2 regions of the Nocardia sp. BMG111209 genome follow, and region 2 is predicted to be linked to the other one. Evidence: riboswitches for the same ligand, from Rfam matches in the RefSeq annotation. Region 2 holds a riboswitch; the other holds the start of a gene.
The links. Region 2 has a riboswitch for S-adenosylmethionine ahead of G361_RS0137920 (rhodanese-like domain-containing protein). Riboswitches for the same ligand answer to the same signal wherever they lie in the genome.
Positions count from the first base shown of each region.

Region 1: it holds a riboswitch for S-adenosylmethionine, as region 2 does, so the genes downstream of both, G361_RS0134325 (aminotransferase class V-fold PLP-dependent enzyme) here and G361_RS0137920 (rhodanese-like domain-containing protein) in region 2, are expected to answer to the same signal.

Region 1 covers NZ_KB907309.1:683,741-691,073, forward strand. The annotation lists gene G361_RS0134325 (aminotransferase class V-fold PLP-dependent enzyme) at 1-1,303, opposite strand, end outside; SAM riboswitch class IV at 1,356-1,469, opposite strand; gene G361_RS0134330 (LysE family translocator) at 1,592-2,215, shown strand; gene G361_RS0134335 (flavin reductase family protein) at 2,216-2,680, opposite strand; gene G361_RS0134340 (YbaK/EbsC family protein) at 2,824-3,297, opposite strand; gene G361_RS0134345 (TetR family transcriptional regulator) at 3,393-4,094, opposite strand; gene G361_RS0134350 (SDR family NAD(P)-dependent oxidoreductase) at 4,194-5,081, shown strand; tRNA gene G361_RS0134355 (tRNA-Thr) at 5,331-5,406, opposite strand; gene G361_RS49920 (hypothetical protein) at 5,530-5,685, opposite strand; gene G361_RS45855 (bifunctional diguanylate cyclase/phosphodiesterase) at 5,892-7,187, shown strand.
Region 2 covers NZ_KB907309.1:1,467,824-1,475,156, reverse strand. The annotation lists gene fgd (glucose-6-phosphate dehydrogenase (coenzyme-F420)) at 1-929, opposite strand, end outside; gene G361_RS0137930 (HAD-IIA family hydrolase) at 1,214-1,972, shown strand; gene G361_RS0137925 (O-succinylhomoserine sulfhydrylase) at 2,018-3,232, opposite strand; gene G361_RS0137920 (rhodanese-like domain-containing protein) at 3,261-3,683, opposite strand; SAM riboswitch class IV at 3,702-3,817, opposite strand; gene G361_RS47580 (hypothetical protein) at 3,867-4,298, opposite strand; gene G361_RS0137910 (FAD-dependent oxidoreductase) at 4,564-5,967, shown strand; gene G361_RS0137905 (amidohydrolase) at 6,053-6,916, shown strand; gene G361_RS0137900 (CaiB/BaiF CoA-transferase family protein) at 7,012-7,333, shown strand, end outside.

The sequences.
Region 1 (7,333 bases), 780 kb from region 2:
AACACGGCGCCGCACCGCCGGCGTCCTGAGCGGTCAGCCGTGGCCGGGTCTCCGGCTGGGGATTCCAGTGGCCGTCCGCGCACGTGTACTCCCACGACGGCCCCCGCCGCACCAGCACATCGATCGCGTCGACCAGACGATCCACATCGGCCGCGGTGGTGCCCAGGCCGATACTGGCCCGGATCGCGCCGTCGACGCCGAGCCGGGCGAGCAGCGGATGCGCGCAGAATCGGCCGTCGCGCACCCCGATCCCGTGTTCGGCGGACAGATACGCCGCCACCCGGCCCGGTTCGACACCGTCGAGGGTGAAGGTCACGATGCCGACGCTGTCGGCGCTGTCCGACCAGATGCGCAGGAAGCGCACCCCCGCGATACCGCCCAGCCCCTCGCGCAGCCGGATCGCCAGCCGCCGCTCGTGTTCGGTGGCCCGCTCCTGCAGTTCGGTGAGCGCATCACAGGCCGCGGCCAGGGCCGCCACGCCGAGGACATTCGGCGATCCGGCCTCGTGCCGCTGCGGCGCGGGCGCCCAGTCGACACCGGTCGTGCGGACCTCTCGGACCGCCCCGCCGCCGGCCAGGTACGGCTCGGCGGCATCCAGCCAATCCCGGCGGCCCACCAGCACTCCCGCGCCGAACGGCGCGTACAGCTTGTGCCCGGAAAAGGCGAGGTAGTCGATTCCGCTGTGCCGCAGGTCGATTCGCCGATGCGGCGCCAATTGCGCGGCATCCACCAGGATTCGGGCCCCGCACTCGTGCGCGACGGTCGCGAGCCGTTCCAGCGGCAGCACCTCACCGGTGACGTTCGACGCACCCGTGATGGCAAGCAGCGCAGCGGGTTTGGTACACAGCTCCGCGACCACCCGGCGGATCGTCTCGGCCACGGTGTCGGCGGCCCGGACCACCCGCCGCCCGTGCCGCAGCCACGGCAGGAAGTTGGCGTGATGTTCGATGTCGAGCACCACGGTATCGCCGGGTACGCAGGCGGCCAGCAGGTTCAGCGAGTCCGTGGTGTTGCGGGTGAACACCACGACCTGGTCGTCGGTACAGCCCAGGAACCGGGACACCGAGGTCCGGGCGGCCTCGTAGCAGTCGGTGGAGATCCGCGAGGCGTATCCGGCCCCGCGATGCACGCTCGCGTAGTAGGGCAGCAACTCCGACACCCGGTCGGTGACCTGTGCCAGGGCCGGGGCGCTGGCGGCGTAGTCGAAATTCGCGTAGCGCACGGTGCCACCGGACACCAGCGGAACCTGCAGGTCGGCGCCGGATACCTGGGCGGCACAGGTCGGGTCGAGAACAGCGGTCATCACGCAATCCCTTCGGTTCGGGGACTCCGGAAACGACGAGGAAAAAAGTCGGAGTCCGCGCTTGCCGAGCCCGGTCGGGCTGCGGCCCGGTCGTCACCCGGAGCACCCCGCCGCGGAGGAGGGTTGCCGGCCAGCAAGCCGGGGCTTGACGCTGGCACTCATGACCTGAGCTGAAGATAGGCACTGGCCCGAACCCTTGTCAAGATTCGGACGTGTCGCCGCGCATGTCCGGGGGGACTCGCCGTAATCGCCTTGCCATCCCGATCCGACCTGCGCTTATATCGAACGGTGACCGTCTCCCTGCTGCTCGGATTCACCGGACTGTGCGTACTGCTGGCCATCACCCCCGGCCCGGACACCTTCCTGGTCCTGCGCTTCTCGATCGCCGGGCGCCGGCACGGGATCGCGGCGGCGCTCGGTTCCGCGGTCGGTGGCATCGTCTGGGCAACCGTGGTCGCGGCCGGGGTGGCGGCCCTGCTCGAGCAATCTGCGACCGCCTACCGCGCGGTGAAGGTGGTCGGCGGAATCTACTTGATATATCTCGGAATTCGGACGCTGATCGAACATCGCCGGGCCCGCGCGGACGGCGAGCCGGCGGACACCCGGGCCAGCACGGCGACCGTGCCGTCCGCATTCAGCGCGGGCCTGCTGTCGTGCCTGCTGAATCCGAAGGTCGGATTGTTCTATCTGGCGGTGCTCCCGCAGTTCCTCACGACGGTCACCTTCCTGAACGCGCTGGCGCTCGGCGCGATCGAATCGACGGTCGCCGCCGTCGAGATGGTACTGCTGGCGACGCTGGCCGCCCGCGCGATCGAACTGCTGCGGCGGCCGCGCACCCGGGCCCGGCTGGAACAGATCAGCGCGGGCGTGCTGACGGCGCTGGGCATCGGCACCGCGGCGTCGGCGGCCTGATCAGTCCAGGGCGGTGGCCCGGTGATAGGCGCCGTTGTAGTACAGCAGCGGCGCGGCCAGGGGCGCGGCGCCGGTCTCGTCGTGCACCCGGGTCACCAGGCCCACGACCAGGGTGTGGTCACCGATCGCGAAACGTTCCCACACGGTCGCCCGCACCCAGAGCGGCGTCCCGTGCAGCACCGGCTCGCCGGAGTCGAGCGTGGTCCACAGCGCGGGTTCGCTGAACCGCTGTCCGGCCTCCCGGGAGAACCGCCGCGCCAGCTCCTGCTGATGCTCGCCGAGGAAGTGCACGACCAGCGAATCCGCGCCCAGCATCGACGCGATGCTGGAGGAGGTGTGCGCGATGTTGAACGAGATCAGCGGCGGCTCGAGCGACAGCGAGGCGAACGAGGTGGCGGTGAACCCCACCGGCCCGTCCGCACCCGCGAGCGTGACGATGGTCACACCGGCCGGATAATGCCGCATGGCCGACCGGTACTGCTCGGCCGGAATGCCGTCCGAGCCCACGGACGCCCGTAGTTCCGCGTCGGGAGATCTGCTCACAGTTCCAAACTACGTCGCGCGATCGCGACCCTCGCCGGGAGGACGGATGACCGGCGTCACACCGCCTAGTCGACGTCGATCGACAGCCCCGCGGTGATCCGCACCAACTCCGGGAACGAGGTGCGGAAGACGGTGTTCGGATGGCCTCCGGCCGCCCACAGCTCCCGGTATTCCGACAGCGCATTGTCCACGTAGGTGGGCAGATTCGTGGGATGGCCCACCGGCGCGATACCGCCGATCGGCTGCCCGGTCACCTCCCGGGCGGTCGCCGCCGGGGCGGGCGTCAGCGTCCCTTCCAGCCGGTCCCCGGTCCGGGCCAGATCCACCCCGTGCGCCCCGGAAACCAGCAGCAACACCGGTTCGTCGTCGAGCAGGTACACCATCGACTCCGTGATCGCGCCGACGTCCACCCCGAGCGCCCGCGCCGCCTGTTCAGCGGAATGCGTGGGCTCGGTTTGCGTGATGATCACCCCGTGATGCCCACGTGCGATGAGCGTGTCCGACACCCGAGATGCGACCGGAGGCAACGACCTGCGCATGGCACCAGAGTAGAGGGGCAAGCTGTGCCCCGCCGACCGGGCGATCGAATCCGACACCACCGCAACGGCATTCCCACGGCAACCGGGAGCCGCACTCACTCCTCGACGACCACGTCCGGTAGCGGCTCGCCGGTGGTCCGCCGCACACTCGGCCGCGCACCCACGGCGACGGCCGTGAGCAGCGTCGTGAGCTGCTCGCGGAAACGCAATGCGCTGTGCGCCCACCGCGGTTGCTCCTCGTACAGCCGGCGCAGCGTCTCGGTCGGCTGGGACAGCTGGTACAGGTACGCCCCGATGGTCATCGCACCCGTCAGCACGAGCTGCGCCGCGACCTTGTCGAGGTCGGCGGACGCCGCGACCACGGCCGCGACCATCGCGTCGTAGGCGCTGCCGGCGGCGAACTTGTACTGCCGCGCCCGCTCGATCCGCACCGCACCCTCCAGACTCAGGGCGACGTGGGTGAGCAGATCGCAGAACAGCGGCAACCGCACCATCGACTCGGCGACGAGGACGGCGATCCGGTCGGCCTCCAGGCCACGCGCCGCACCGAGCTCGGCCAGCAGCCCGTCCCGCCAGTCCGCCCACCCGTCCTGCGCGAGTTCGAGCAGCAGCTCCTCCCGCGATTCGAAATACCGCCGCAAGGCGGAGGGATGCAGCCCGACCCGCGCGGTCACCGCGGTCAGCGTGACCTCGCGCACCCCCTGCTCCACCGCCAGCTCCCGCGCGGCCGCCAGCAGCGCGGTTTTCCGCAGTTCCTTGTCCTGCACCGATCGGGCGCGTTGCCTCGTCGAACCCACCCCCACACGATAACGCAAGGCCATTGACTTAACCGTGGGATCGGCCTATCGTCTATAACGCAAGCACATTGCGTTACCCGTCAGAGAGGACTCACCACCGTGAGCTCGGTATTCTTCGTCACCGGTTCTTCGCGCGGGCTCGGCCGTCAGATCGTCGAGCAGGCGCTGGACGCCGGTCACCGCGTGGTCGCCACCGCCCGCAACCCGCGCTCGCTCGACGACCTCGCCGAGAAGTACGGCGACCGCATCCACGTCGAGGCGCTGGACGTCACCGACCCGGCCGCCGCCGAAACAGCTGTCGCCAACGGCGTCGCCGCCTTCGGCCGCCTGGATGTCGTGGTCAACAATGCCGGTCAGGGCGACCGCGTCGCACTGGAGGACACCACACTGGAGGTCTTCCGCCGGCAGATCGAAACCAATTTCCTCGGCACCGTCTACGTCACCAAGGCGGTGGTGCCGATCCTGCGCAAGCAGGGCGGCGGAAGGATCATCCAGATCTCCTCGGTCGGCGGTCGCGTCGGCGGCCCCGGCATGACCGCCTACCAGTCCGCGAAGTGGGCAGTCGGCGGCTTCAGCGAGGCCCTCGCCGCCGAGGTGGGCGCGCTCGGCATCAAGATCACCGTCGTGGAACCCGGCGGCATGCGCACCGACTGGGCCGGCTCATCGATGACCATCCCCGAGATCAGCGAGCCCTACCGGCCCACCCTCGGCGCCTCGGTCGCCGCGATGGCCGATTTCGAGCACACCGCGACCAGCGACCCCCGCAAGGTCGCCCAACTGGTACTCACCGTCGCCGCCCTGGACGAACCCCCGCTGCGCATCCTCGCCGGCAGCGACGCCTACGAGATCGGCCGCGACGCCTGGCAGAACCGCGTCGACATCGACACCCGATGGGCCGACCTCAGCCGCTCCACCGACCACGACGACGCCCCCGAGGGCGGCTGGCACGCCCAACGCGGAGTGAGCTTCCCCGACGTCCGGTCGTGACCGACCCACACCCCGAACACTTGTGCCCCACTCATGGTGGGGCACAAGCCATTTCGGCCGGTCGATCACCGGCACCGCTCTCGCTCGATCCACCGGAAGAGCCGACCGTTATCGCGCCCCGCCGACAACACCACGCCATACCCGAAGGTCGCCGACCGGATGCTGCATGACGCCGCAGCCTGCATGAACAGGCCCGTTCGGCAGTGCCCGATGTTGCCTATCGGCCGCCATCCGGTGAGAGGGGAAAAGTGGAGCCGCCTGGGGGAATCGAACCCCCGACCTTTTCATTACGAGTGAAGCGCTCTACCGACTGAGCTAAGGCGGCGTGCCTTCCGGCGGTGGAAGTCTATCGTCTCGTGGCCGGATCACGAAAATCGGTGCTCCTCGTCACCGCGGTCCAGGTCGGCACGCGCGGCCCGGACCCCTCGGGCCGGTGGCGATCCCGGGATCATCGCCGCCTGCCCCAGAGCAGATAGCCGGCTGCGACGAACTGGCTCGCGGCGATCAGCGCGGCGCCCTGCGCGTGCCCGTACACGACCAGCAGAACCACTGCCACCAGCACCAGAGCGAAGGCGATGAGGTCGACCCACCGCTTTCCGTTCATACATCCACCCTTCCAAAACATACCTCAGGTTTGTTTATTGACCAGAAACATACTTGACGCCTAAAGTTGGCGCCAGAAGCAGAGTCTCAGTCTTGATCGCTCGGGATCAAGTACTTCGGCTCGACAGGAGAAGAGCAGGGCAAATCCGGAGTCAATGAGGTTGAAACCCGCAGGTGCCCAGCGTTCGAGCACGGGAGATTGCCACGATGGCCAAGAAGCCGCTCAAGCCACCCAGCGTCCCTCTGGGCGCCCGGCACAGTTTCTTCGCGTACATGCAGCGCCTGGTCATCGAGAACGGCGACATGTCGACCCCGCAGTTGGGCCGGCTGCTCGACTACTCACATCAGGCGGTCTACAAGGCTTTGACCGGGCCGCGGATGCCCAGTCACAGCATGGCCGCCGGTCTCGCGAGGGTGCTCGCGGGTGAACCTGCCGCCGCCGTGGCGCTGCGACTGTGGAGCGCGGGTGTCCAGGAGGAGCAGCGGGTGATCAGAGAGCGGGTTGCCGCACGCGGAAAGCCGGTCGGCTACGGCGCGAATATCGGTGTGGCCGTGAGTGCTTCGAGCGACAACACGTTCACGGACGGGCCGCACCGGACGGATCACGCGCTGCTGGCGGCGAAGTCACGCCGCGGCAGCCGAGTCGTGGTCTCGAACGACGTGGTGCGTCCGGATTTCGAGCCGGACGATCTGCGCCGCGCGGTCGCCGACGGCTCGCTGGTGCTGCATTACCAGCCCGAGGTGGATCTGCGCACCGGCACGATCCGTGCGCTGGAGGCGCTGGTGCGCTGGCAGCACCCGACGCGCGGGCTGCTGCCGCCGGGCGCGTTCCTGCAGGTCGCCGAGGCCACCAATCTGGCCGGTGAACTCGGGCGATGGGTGATCCGCACTGCCTGCGCCCAGTTGGCGCAGTGGCGACGGTGTGGGCTGGCGTCGAATGTGGTGCTGCGGATCAACGTCTCGCCGGTGCAGTTGGTCGCGCTCGACTTCGTGGAGAACATCGAGGATGTGCTGCGCAGGCACGGCATCGAGGGCAGCTCGATCTGCCTGGAGATCACCGAGCACGTGGTCGTGCAGGATCTGGATCGCACCTGCGCCACGCTGAACGGGCTGAAGGAGCTGGGCGTACAGATCGCCATCGACGACTTCGGTACGGGATACAGTTCGCTGTCCCAGCTGAAGGCGCTCCCGGTGGATGTCGTGAAGATCGACCGCAGCTTCGTGCAGCGGCTGGGCGCCGACCCGGACGACTTGCCGTTCGTCGAATTCATTGTGGGACTTGCCCATTCATTGGGGCTCCAGGTCGTCGGCGAGGGTGTGGAGACGACCGCCGCCGCACGCACCCTGGTCGGGCTGGGATGCTTTCGGGCACAAGGCTTTCTGATCGCACAGCCGATGCCCGCCGAGGCAGTGGAGCCCCATCTCATGGCCGGCCGGATCCCGCTGGACCTGAAGCTACCGGAAATATCGCAGGTGCCGAGCGCAATTCGACGCGGCGAATGACATCCGGCTCCGCTGTCCGTATCTCTGAGCAAGGACAGCGACCCGGCAACCGATCCGCACCGGCCGGGTCGAGGCGGCACGCGTACCAACCAGACCGAGCCCGCACGCCTCCCGGCCGGACCGAGGCCGCCGCGTCCCAACCAGAC
Region 2 (7,333 bases):
AACACCAGGTGATTCAGGCCCGCGTCCACATACGGCTTGATCAACTCGACCGTCCGGTCCGGATCGCTGGCGACGATCCAGCGCTTGGCGATCTGCTCGATCGGCAGCGCGTCGGCGGCGGCCTCCATCTCGATCGGGTCGGTGATGCTGTGCTTCTGCTCGGCGGTCAGCGACAGCGGCGCCCAGAACCGCGTGTTCTCCAGCGCCAGATCGGGATCGGTGTCGTAGGAGATCTTGATCTCGATCATCCGGTCGATATCGGCGAGGGTCCGGCCGGCCTTCGCCGCACCCTCCTCGACGCCGGGCATCAGCTTCTCGGTGTACAGGTCCATACCCTTGCCCGAGGTGCAGATGAATCCGTCGCCGGCCCGACCGGCGTACTTGGCCACCAGCGGACCGCCGGCGGCGACGTAGATCGGGATGCCGTCCTTCGGCACGTCGTAGATGGAGGCGCCGACGGTGTGGTAGTACTCGCCGTCGAAGTCGACCCGGTCGCCGGTCCACAGCGCCCGCATCAGATCCACGGATTCGCGCAGCCGGGCGAACCGCTCCTTGAACTCCGGCCAGTCGCCCTTGTAGCCGGTCGCGATCTCGTTGAGCGCCTCACCGGTGCCCACGCCCAGCATGATGCGCTCCGGGTACAGGCAGCCCATGGTCGCGAACGCCTGCGCGATCACGGCCGGGTTGTACCGGAAGGTCGGGGTGAGCACCGAGGTGCCCAGCTGGATCCGCTGCGTCCGCTCGCCCACCGCCGTCATCCAGGACAGCGAGAAGGGTGCGTGCCCGCCGTTGTGCCGCCACGGCTGGAAGTGATCGCTGACCGTGGCACTGTCCAGACCGTGCTCCTCGGCGGCCACGCCGAGCTCGACGAGCTCGCGGGGGCCGAATTGTTCCGCCGACGCCTTGTAGCCGAGCTTGAGATCAGTCACGCGGGGACTCCTGTCCACTTCGATGTCGTTGCCGCAACCCACCCGTGTGCAGCGTCGCGGTGTCACACCGCATTCCGCCGCGCACGGGATTCACCCTCGACCATAACCAGCGACCTGTCCGTTATGTGCGGATGGTCGGTCGAGGCCACCGACGCTGCGCGTCCGAGACCATCGACGCTGCGCGTCCGAGACCATCCACCCCCGCCCGCGCGCGCTCGCGGCGGCGGGCAGAGAATCGAACGGTGACGGCAGACGACGAACCGATCCTGTCCTACCTGACCGACATGGACGGCGTGCTGGTGCACGAGGACCATCCGATTCCCGGCGCCGACAAGTTCCTGGCGGAACTGCAGGCCAACGGCGTCCCGTTCCTGGTCCTCACCAACAACTCGATTCGCACGCCGCGCGATCTGCAGGCCCGGCTGCGGCACTCCGGCCTCGACATTCCCCAGGAGGCGATCTGGACCTCCGCGCTGGCGACGGCCACCTTCCTCGACGATCAGCGGCCCGGCGGCACCGCATATGTGGTCGGCGAGTCCGGCCTCACCACCGCGCTGCACGAGATCGGCTACGTACTCACCGACAGCGATCCGGACTATGTGGTGCTCGGCGAGACCCGCACGTATTCCTTCGAGGCCATCACCACCGCGATCCGCCTGGTCGACCGCGGCGCCCGCTTCATCGCGACCAATCCGGACGCGACCGGACCGTCGCGCGAGGGCCTGCTGCCCGCGACCGGTTCGGTGGCGGCGCTGATCACCCGGGCCACCGGGCGCGAACCGTACTACGTCGGCAAGCCGAATCCGCTGATGATGCGATCGGCGTTGCGCCGCATCGGCGCTCATTCGCAGTCCACGGTGATGATCGGCGACCGGATGGACACCGATGTGATCGCCGGGCTGGAGGCGGGGATGCGGACGATCCTGGTGATGTCGGGCATCTCCACCCGCGCCTCGTTCGAACAGTTCCCCTACCGCCCCACGGTGGTGCTGGATTCGGTGGCCGATCTGGTCGGCCGCACCTCGAATCCGTTCGCCGGCTGAGGGATTCGGTGGCGTCCGCCGGACGCGAACGCCACCGGTACCGGCTCAGCCCAGCGCGTGATCCAGATCGCCGAGCAGATCGTCGATATCCTCCAGGCCCACCGAGATCCGCAGCACGCCGTCCGTGATCCCCACGGCCGCACGGCCTTCCGCACCCATCGCGCGATGCGTGGTGGTCGCCGGATGGGTGATGAGGGTCTTGGAATCACCGAGGTTGTTCGAGATGTCCACGATGCGAAGGCGATTGAGCACCTCGAAGGCGCGCTTCTTGCCCTCGTCCGGATTGGCCGCCAGTTCGAAGGTGACGACCGTACCGCCGCCGCTCATCTGACTGCGCGCCAGATCGTACTGCGGATGTGACTGCAGGAACGGGTATTTCGTCCAGGACACGGCCGGATGCTGTTCCAGGAACTCCGCGATCCGCAGCGCCGAGGTGGCCGACTGCATCACGCGCAGCGGCATCGTCTCCAGGCCCTTGAGCAGCGTCCACGCGTTGAAGGGGCTCAGCGCCGGACCGGTGTGCCGCATGAGGTTCTTGACCGGGCCGTCGATGTAGTCCTTCGCACCGAGGATGGCCCCGCCGAGCACCCGGCCCTGACCGTCGATGTGCTTGGTGCCGGAGTACACCACCACATCCGCACCCAGCGGCAGGCTGCGCTGCAACAGCGGGGTCGCGAAGACGTTGTCCAGCACCACCTTCGCGCCCGCGGCGTGCGACAGTTCGGTGACCCGGCGCACATCGACCAGGGTCTGCATCGGATTGGACGGGGTCTCGAAGAACACCGCGGTGGTCGGCACCGACAGCGCCTGCTCCCACTGGTCCAGATCCTCACCGTCGACGAAGACGGTCTCCACACCCCAGCGCGGCAGGATCTCGTTGCACACCACGAAACAGGAGCCGAACAGGCTGCGCGCGGCCACCAGCCGATCGCCCGCGGCGAGCAGCGCGGCCAGTGCGGTGAACACCGCCGACATGCCGCTGGCGGTGGCGAAACAGGCCTCGGCGCCCTCGAGCAGGCGCAGCCGCTCCTCGAACATCGCGACCGTCGGATTGCCGTAGCGGGAGTAGACGAAGTGCTCGACGTCGCCGGTGAACGCGGCCTCGGCCGCCTCGGCGCTCTCGTAGACGAATCCGGACGACAGATACAGCGCCTCGGAGGTCTCCTCGAAACCGGAGCGCCGCAGTCCACCCCGGACTCCCAGCGTCGCCGGGCCGACACCCGAGGGCAACGGCTTCTCGAACGCTCCACCCGTGATCATGCCTGTCTCCCTTCGGTTTCCGCCGCGATCACGACTGCCGCCACGGCAGTCCATGCGCCCGCCAGCCGGCGGCGCCACGATGGGCCTGCTCGTCCAGCGCGCCCTCGAAACCCTCGAGCACGTTGTAGGACGGGGCGAAGCCGGCCGCGGTGGCCGCCGTCGCCGCGCCGATCGACCGCTGACCGGAACGGCAGAGGAAGACGACCGGGGCATCGCTGCCCTCGGCGCGCCCGGCGAGCGCCTGCTTCAGCTGATCGACGAAGGCCTCGTTGCGCGCGCCACCGAGATCGACCCATTCGATCAGCGCCGTCGGCCGGTCGATCGAGGCGGTGTCGGGCACCCCGACGAACCGCCACTCGGCCTCGGTGCGCACATCCACCAGCACCGCATCCGGGTTGTCCCGCAACAATTCCCACGCCTGCAGTGGGGTGATATCGCCTGCGTAGCTCATCTGTCGAACCTCCTCGAGAATCCGCACTTGCCGCACCGGGAGCCGGTGCGCGGCCAGGTCGTCACCCGGAGCACCCCGCCGCGAAAGAGGGTTGCCGACCAGCGAGCCGGGGCTTGACGCTGGTACTCATGACCTGCAAAGAGATTGCCCGGTGATCGGGTTGCCTGTCAAACTCCGACGGCCTCAATCGCACACGCGCCAGACCCCGCCGGAGCGGGTCAGCGACCAGGTGCCCGACGACTCCTTCCCGTCCACCGAACCGGTCACGGTCACCTTGCCGTGATCGCCGTCGATACTCGGATCGGCGAGCCGGACGAGATCGACCTTCTTCCCCGCGGCGGCGGCGAGCGGCGAACGCGCCGGATCGAATCCGGCACAGGCCGCCGCGGTCAGCTTCGCGGGATCGGCGGCGTTCCAGGCGTCGGCGTAATCGCGCACCGCGGTGGCCATCTTGTCGGAATCTGTGAGGTTTCTCTCGGCGGGCCGGGTCGCCTCGAGGACCACCACGGCCACGAGCACCACCAGGGCGATCGCGAAGGCCGCCAGGAAAGGCAGGGCGGACCGGGTCTTTTCCCGCTGATCGATGACGACGGGTTCCTCGTCGGGCGTGGTCATGGCATTGATCATCCCTGGTCGCCCGGTGTGTCGGGAGTCACGCCCGGCATTTCCCGCCGGGGGCGGGGGAACGGAGGCGATAGCCGTCACCGATAGAATCTTCGGGAACTGGCGGCCGCCGCGGCGCCAACCGGATCCTTGCAGCAACGATGCAGCATCGATGGGATGTCGGGGACGCCGGGGGGAGCCCGTCCGAGCGTCAACTTAGCCTAAGCTAAGAAAGACGGCTGAGACCAGAGTTTCCAACCAGAGGGTGCGCCTGAGAATGACCGAACACAGCGCCGATCGACAGAGTGCGGATCGCCCGTTGCGCATCGCCATCGTGGGTGCCGGACCGGCGGGCATCTATGCCGCCGACGCCTTGATGAAGTCCGATGCCGAGGTGAGCATCGATCTGTACGAGCGGATGCCCGCACCGTTCGGCCTGATCCGCTACGGCGTCGCGCCGGACCATCCGCGGATCAAGGGCATCGTCACCGCGCTGCACAAGGTTCTCGACAAGCCGCAGGTCCGCCTGCTCGGCAACATCGACTACGGCAGCGACATCACCCTCGAGGATCTGCGCAGGTTCTACGACGCGGTCATCTTCTCCACCGGCGCCAACGCCGACCGCGCCCTCCCGATCCAGGGCATCGATCTGGAGGGCTCCTTCGGCGCCGCGGATTTCGTCTCCTGGTACGACGGCCACCCCGACGTCCCCCGCAGCTGGCCCCTGGAGGCCGAGAAGGTCGCCGTCCTCGGCGTCGGCAACGTCGCCCTCGACGTCGCGCGCGTCCTCGCCAAGACCGGTGACGAACTGCTCCCGACGGAGATCCCGCCGAACGTCTACGCGGGCCTGCGCGCCAACAAGGCCCTCGAGGTCCACGTATTCGGCCGCCGCGGTCCCGCGCAGGCCAAGTTCACCCCGCTCGAGCTGCGGGAACTGGACCACTCTCCCAATATCGAGGTCATCGTCGACCCGGAGGACATCGACTACGACGAGGGTTCGGAAGCCGCGCGCCGGCATTCGAAGCAGGCCGATATGGTCTGCAACACCCTCGAGCAGTGGGCCATCCGCGACGTCGGCGCTCGCCCGCACAAGTTGTTCCTGCACTTCTTCGAGAGCCCCGCGGAGATCCTCGGCGACGAGCACGGCAAGGTCGCGGGCCTGCGCACCGAACGCACCGCGCTCGACGGCACCGGCAACGTGAAGGGCACCGGCGAGTTCAACACCTGGGACGTGCAGGCGGTCTACCGCGCCGTCGGCTACCTGTCGCAGAACATCGCCCAGCTGCCGTTCGACGACCAGGCGGGCACCGTCCCGAACGAGGCCGGCCGGGTGCTGGCCGACGAGCACGCCGACGGCGACGGCCGCTACCTGCCCGGCACCTATGTCACCGGCTGGATCAAGCGCGGCCCGGTCGGCCTGATCGGTCACACCAAGGGCGACGCGAACGAGACCATCGCCTGCCTGCTCGACGACGCCCCGAATTTCACCCCCGCCCCGGAACCGGAACCGGACGCGGTGACCGGCTGGCTGGAGAGCAAGGGCATCCCGTTCACCACCTGGGCCGGTTGGTACCGCCTCGACGCCCACGAACGCGCCCTCGGCGAACCGCAGGGCCGCGAGCGGGTGAAGGTCGTCGAACGAGACGAAATGCTCGCGGCGAGCGAACCGCACAAGCGCTGATCACCGGATATCGATAGTCGTCCGGCATCCCCCCGGCGAGTCGCCCGGATCCCCATCCGTCCCCGTCTCGAGGCATGCTGATCACGTGTTCGATGCCCATTTCCACATCGTCGACCCGCGGTTCCCGTTGGTCGTGAACGAGGGCTACCTGCCGCCGCCCTACACCATCGCCGACTATCGAAAGCGCATGGCGCACTTCGATGTCGACGGTGGTGCGGTGGTCAGCGGTTCGTTCCAGGGCACCGATCAGAGCTTCCTGCGGGCGGCGCTGACCGAGCTCGGGCCGGGCTGGGTCGGGGTGACCAATCTGCACCCCGACACCACCGACGAGCAGATCCTGGAACTGCACCGCCACGGCGTGCGGGCGCTGCGATTCAACCTGAAACGCGCCGCCGGCGATATCGTCACCCTGACCCAGCAGGCGCGCCGCGCCTGGGACCTGGTCCGCTGGCATGTCGAGCTCTACATCGACGGATCCACCCTGGGCTCGCTGCAACCGGTGATCAGCAAGCTGCCCGCGCTGTCGGTGGACCACCTGGGCATGTCCGACGAATGCCTGCCCTACCTGCTGAATCTGGTGGATCGCGGCGCCAAGGTGAAGGCGTCCGGCTTCGGCCGGGTGGCGATGAACGTCCCCCGCGCGCTGCGCCGCATCCACGCGGTCAGCCCGCGGGCGCTGATGTTCGGCACCGACCTGCCCGGCATCCGCACCGGCCGCGCCTTCCGCGACTCCGATATCGGCCTGATCGCCGACACCATCGGCACCGATATGTACCGGGTGCTGGACGACAACGCCCGCGCCTTCTATGGTCTGCCGGTCAAGGCGGTGCCCACCGACCCGGCCACCACCACCCGGCCGCTACCGGCCGTCGGCCCGTCCACCCTCCGCCTGCACCGCGACGAACTGCCCTCCGGTGACGACACCCGGCCGCTGCCGATCATCGAGTAACGTCACGGTCCCGACCGGCGGACCGGCTTGTTGTCCGGATGCCAACAGTCCGTTATGGTCCGGACGTAGGCATCGAGGACGAACCGAGGTAGGTCGTGAGCACTCCATCCACCGCGAAACAGGGACCGCTGGCGGGCATCAGGATTGTCGAACTGGCCGGTATCGGCCCCGGTCCGCACGCGGCGCTGCTGCTGGCCGATCTGGGCGCCGACGTGGTGCGGGTCCAGCGTCCCGGAATGCTGCCGGGCGTCATGGACCGGCCGCAGTGGCGGGGCCGCACCATCGTCGAGGCCAATCTGAAGGATCCGGCCGAGATCGAGAAGGTGCTGACGCTCATCGACAAGGCCGATGTGCTGATCGAGGGCTTCCGCCCCGGCGTCACCGAGCGCATGGGCCTCGGCCCGGAGACGACCCTGG